2 regions of the Paenibacillus sp. FSL M8-0212 genome follow, and region 1 is predicted to be linked to the other one. Evidence: riboswitches for the same ligand, from Rfam matches in the RefSeq annotation. Region 1 holds a riboswitch; the other holds the start of a gene.

Region 1 (2,401 bases):
TTGCTGAGTTGCCTGAACGCGCACGTGAAGCGGTAAAGGGACTAAGTGAAGAGCAATTAAGTCTGCCGTATCGAGAAGGTGGATGGATGCTCAAACAGGTCATTCACCACATGGCAGACAGCCATATGAACAGTATGATTCGTTTCAAGTTGGCACTGACAGAGGATACACCAACGATTCGGCCTTATTATGAAGAGCGCTGGGCTGAATTGAGTGATTCAAGAGACCTGGATGTTGAATTCTCGCTTCAGATTCTGGATGCGCTCCATCGTCGTTGGGTGTTTCTGTTAAACGCGTTGACAGATGCAGATTATGCCAAACAATTTTATCATCCCTCATCGGAAGAAACGACAAGACTGGATTATAATCTGGGCATGTATGCTTGGCATGGCAAACACCATGTTGCTCACATCACATCGCTTCGGGATAGACTGGGAATATAGCAAGAAGAAATATCTTTTTAAGGAGGATTCATCATTGAGTGTACATATCAGACTATTAAATGAGAGCGATCCTGTAATTATATCAAAGGCGTTTCAGGAGCAGGGTTGGGGGAGATTCGCTGAGCAGTATCTTCGTTACTTGGCTGAACAACAGAATGGGGAGCGCGTAACCTTGGTAGCCGAGTTAAATGGAGAATTTGCCGGATACGTGAATGTATTGTGGTATTCCAGCTACCCGTCTTTCAGGGAACAAGGCATTCCCGAAATTAACGATTTTAATGTGCTGATGAAGTTCCAGCGCCAAGGTATTGGTTCACGGTTGATGGACCGAGCAGAGGAAGTTATTCTGGAACGAACGGATGTAGCAGGCATTGGTGTAGGCGTATTTTCTGATTATGGCAAAGCGCAAGTTCTATATGCCCATCGCGGGTACATACCAGACGGTCACGGTGTACACAAGCATGATCATTACATTCAGCCGGGTGAAGAAACAATTATGGACGACGATGTTGTACTTTATCTTACGAAGAAGTTAAAAGCCACGCATTAATTTCATAATATATACAATGATGAAAAGATGTCATGTATACTAGTTGTTAAATATCTGTTATGTGTGACTGGCGTAAACGTGGAGTGAACCACGAGGAAGCACATATATTATATGCCGTACGCCTGGGCAAAGTGTTTGATCTTTTGATCAAACACTTTATTTATTATTCAGGGAATGAAAGGACAGGTGGCGGCAGCAGGTTTCCTGAATGGAAAAAGGCTACTACCAACTCATCTGCTTATGATTTATTGACTCCTTATTGTGCAGAAGTAATTTCAGCGCGTGTAGTGCGTGATAGTAATACAGTAACTGGCGCGGGGGTTACGGCTTCCATTGACCTGGGTCTATACTTGGTCGAAATGTTAACGTCTACGGAGATCGTCCTTCAAGTTCAGCAAAAACTAGAGTATCCATATTATGAAGCTGGTAACTTAAAAGATGTCTACATGTACACTAAGAGGTAGGGGATAAAAAGATGACTATTCGCCTTTTTCAAGCGATTGATCAGCCAGCCGTGCTGAAAATGATGACGGATCATGAATTTCAATTTCCTTCGTTTATACGCGATCAGTATCCTGCGCGCTGGGATTCGTTTTTAAAAATGACGGATGAACGTATCAGTGCTTATTATGTCATGGTTGACGAAGCAGATGTTGTCATAGGTCATGCTGGTTATATCTTTCAGCCTACTGTTAACCGGTATGAAATCGTTGGCGTTGTTACAAGCAAATCACACCTTCGACAGGGAGTAGCACGTACACTGATTACAAAAATATGTTTAAAAATAGCTGAATTTGGATGTAGTGATGTCATGCTTTACACACTTGATCATAAAGAAAATGAAGCAGCGCTTGTATTTTATGAACGAATGAATTTTCAAAAGGAAAGTATCGATATGAATTATTATACCTCGGGGTTTCATAGACTTTCACTTGTTAAAACCTTATAAGGGGACTTCAAAAAACTAATTGTAGTGGAAGCATAAAAGTGTACTTCAGTTTAAGTTGCATGTACTTGCAAAGAAAGATGATAAAAAAGCTGTCCCGCATGTTATACTCTATTGGAATTTGAGGAATGATAAGCAGGATGTTAAGAGATTAGATGATCAGAGGAGTGATTGATCCATGTTTAGCAAAGTCGGACAGGTTATGTTGTATGTCAACAATCAGGATGAATCACTGGCATTTTGGACGGAAGTTGCAGGATTCCACATTGTGGATGAAGTAAACCTTGACGAGGGTATGAGATGGATTGAGATTGCGCCTACCCCAAATTCGCAGACAAGCATTATTCTTCATGACAAGGAGTTTGTGGAGCGGATGTCGGCGGGTGTAAATCTGGGCACACCTTCGTTAATGTTCTTCACCGAAAACCTGGATCAGTTATATGCCGACTTGTCTGGTAAACA
Region 2 (2,401 bases), 2.5 Mb from region 1:
TAGCAGTGATCTGATCTTAACCGTACTTGCTTTCGGCTTTTGTGGCGGGGTGATGTCGGTTATGGGTCTGCTATTAGGCCGTCGGGTGAGTCAGAATCTCGGGGATTACGGCGAAGCTATTGGTGGCGCAATCTTGCTTGCGTTTGGACTTTTGTTTATATTTTAGAATAAAACTTGAGATATCATATCATTCGCATCATATGTAAAATGGGGAGGCTAACACAATGAAACATATTTTATTCGTATGTACAGGAAATACGTGCCGCAGCCCCATGGCAGAGGGGCTTTTGCGAAAACTGGCATCGGAGCGTGGCATTCAGGTAGAAGTTCGTTCCGCAGGTGTGGCAGCAACGTCGGGTATGCCGATCTCTCGTCATGCTGAAGCGGTTTTGAGAGATCATAACGTTGAAGGTCCACCTCATTCCACACAACTTAGCTCTAACCTGGTAGGTTGGGCCGATCTGGTTCTAACATTAACACGGAGTCACAAGCAGCATGTCATGCAGGTTTTTCCCGATTCAGTCCACAAAACCTATACATTGAAAGAATATGTGGAGGATGATGAACAGGTATTAAGTGATGTCCAGGAGTTGGACAGCCTGTTTGCAACGCTGGAGATGAAACGTGCCCTTGGGCAAGAGATCCTGGCATCGGAGCGGGAGCGAGCCATTGAGATTAGACAACGAATTCCAAGTTTCGACATCTCTGATCCGTTTGGGGGAAGTCGTGATGATTACAATATAGCTGCAGCTGAGATTCGGACGGCATTGGACCGGCTTTTGGATAAGCTGAGATAATTCTGATCCTGCGAGGCAGGTTATAGAAATAGGACACGTGATGTAAATTAACCGTTGATTTTAGCCGCGGGTTGTTTTATGATGAAGGGGAAAACAGGGATCCGGTGTAACTGGCGACGAAGTGGGCATAACCACGATGGAGCACCGGAACAAACGGCCGGTCGCCTGGGCAAAAGAGCAATTCTGCGTTACCCGCAGACTGCTCTTTTTTTCGTCTTTCATCTGATTATTCGCTATAATAGTACCTGAGATGCCGTGCAAGAATACGAAGGACAACCAAGAGACAGCGGGCATGATTTTATCGGGAGGCGATGATAGGATGACTATAGAGTTAGATTCGGAACAACCCGGATTGCAGGAACAGACCGCGTCTATTCTGCATGAACTGGCGCTTGCTGGACAGCTTGGGCCTGGACAGATCGTTGTGATCGGTACAAGTACAAGTGAAGTCGCAGGCGCTCGGATTGGTACGAGTGGTGCCATTGAAGTGGCACAGCAGCTTCTTGCGGGTATACGCGAGGTGCAGGAGGAATTCGGTTTTGACACGGTATTCCAATGTTGTGAGCATCTGAACCGTGCGCTGGTAATGGAGCGTTCTGTGCTTACTCGTCTTGGATTGACCGAGGTTGGTGCAGTACCCGTGCCCAAGGCCGGAGGTTCAATGGCATCCGCAGCATATCGTTCGCTGACCGATCCATGCCTGGCTGAACATGTGCAGGCCCATGCGGGACTGGACATTGGGGAGACGATGATTGGGATGCATCTCCGGCATGTAGCCGTACCCTATCGTACAGCGCTCCGCTATGTTGGAGATGCACGTGTGACCACAGCGTTGACTCGTCCGAAGTTGATTGGCGGCGAACGCGCGGTGTATCGTATGGAAGAACAACCAGATTCAACATTTTGTGACTAACATATAAAGCGAGACTAATTGGGTTACACTCCTGACTTTGATTGCATCACCATCTTCCGATCGCTGTTATCCCCAGATTTTTTATTCCCTATTTAAAGGGGAAATCCGGTGATAGCCTATGCTTCCGGAGTAGCTTTCTAAAGAAAGCTTTTTGACGACTACTTCGTTTCTTCAGATTGGTGTTGCACTCGCCGTTTTCGTGTAAACATTAGTTTCACTTTATAAATTCACTTATAAACTGGGAGGAATTTAATCATGGAACAATTGCGCAAGAATGACCCGGCAGTACTGGAAGCGATGAATCTTGAACTGAAACGTCAACAGAACAACATCGAACTGATTGCATCCGAGAACATCGTAAGTGAAGCAGTAATTGAAGCAATGGGATCTGTTCTGACCAACAAGTACGCTGAAGGATATCCAGGCAAACGTTACTATGGCGGTTGTGAGCATGTGGACATCGTTGAAGACATCGCGCGTGATCGTGCAAAAGAATTGTTCGGAGCAGAACACGTGAATGTTCAACCTCACTCCGGCGCACAAGCGAACATGGCAGTTTATCTTGCAGCATTGAAACCTGGTGATACTGTACTCGGTATGAACCTTGCCCATGGTGGACACCTCACACACGGTAGCCCGGTGAACGCATCCGGTTTGCTGTACAACTTCGTAGCATACGGCGTACAGGAAG

The links. A riboswitch is a leader RNA that binds a small molecule or an ion and turns the genes downstream of it on or off. The one in region 1 is predicted to bind ZMP and ZTP.
Region 2: another riboswitch for ZMP and ZTP. It lies ahead of MKX68_RS13940 (TIGR01440 family protein); the one in region 1 lies ahead of MKX68_RS02665 (GNAT family N-acetyltransferase).

Annotation. Positions count from the first base shown of each region.
Region 1 is NZ_JBBORP010000001.1:605,543-607,943, reverse strand. It holds gene MKX68_RS02675 (YfiT family bacillithiol transferase) at 1-443, shown strand, start outside; gene MKX68_RS02670 (GNAT family N-acetyltransferase) at 478-993, shown strand; ZMP/ZTP riboswitch at 1,047-1,128, shown strand; gene MKX68_RS02665 (GNAT family N-acetyltransferase) at 1,469-1,942, shown strand; gene MKX68_RS02660 (VOC family protein) at 2,118-2,401, shown strand, end outside.
Region 2 is NZ_JBBORP010000001.1:3,146,904-3,149,304, forward strand. It holds gene MKX68_RS13930 (manganese efflux pump MntP) at 1-166, shown strand, start outside; gene MKX68_RS13935 (low molecular weight protein arginine phosphatase) at 225-797, shown strand; ZMP/ZTP riboswitch at 894-975, shown strand; gene MKX68_RS13940 (TIGR01440 family protein) at 1,117-1,710, shown strand; gene glyA (serine hydroxymethyltransferase) at 1,966-2,401, shown strand, end outside.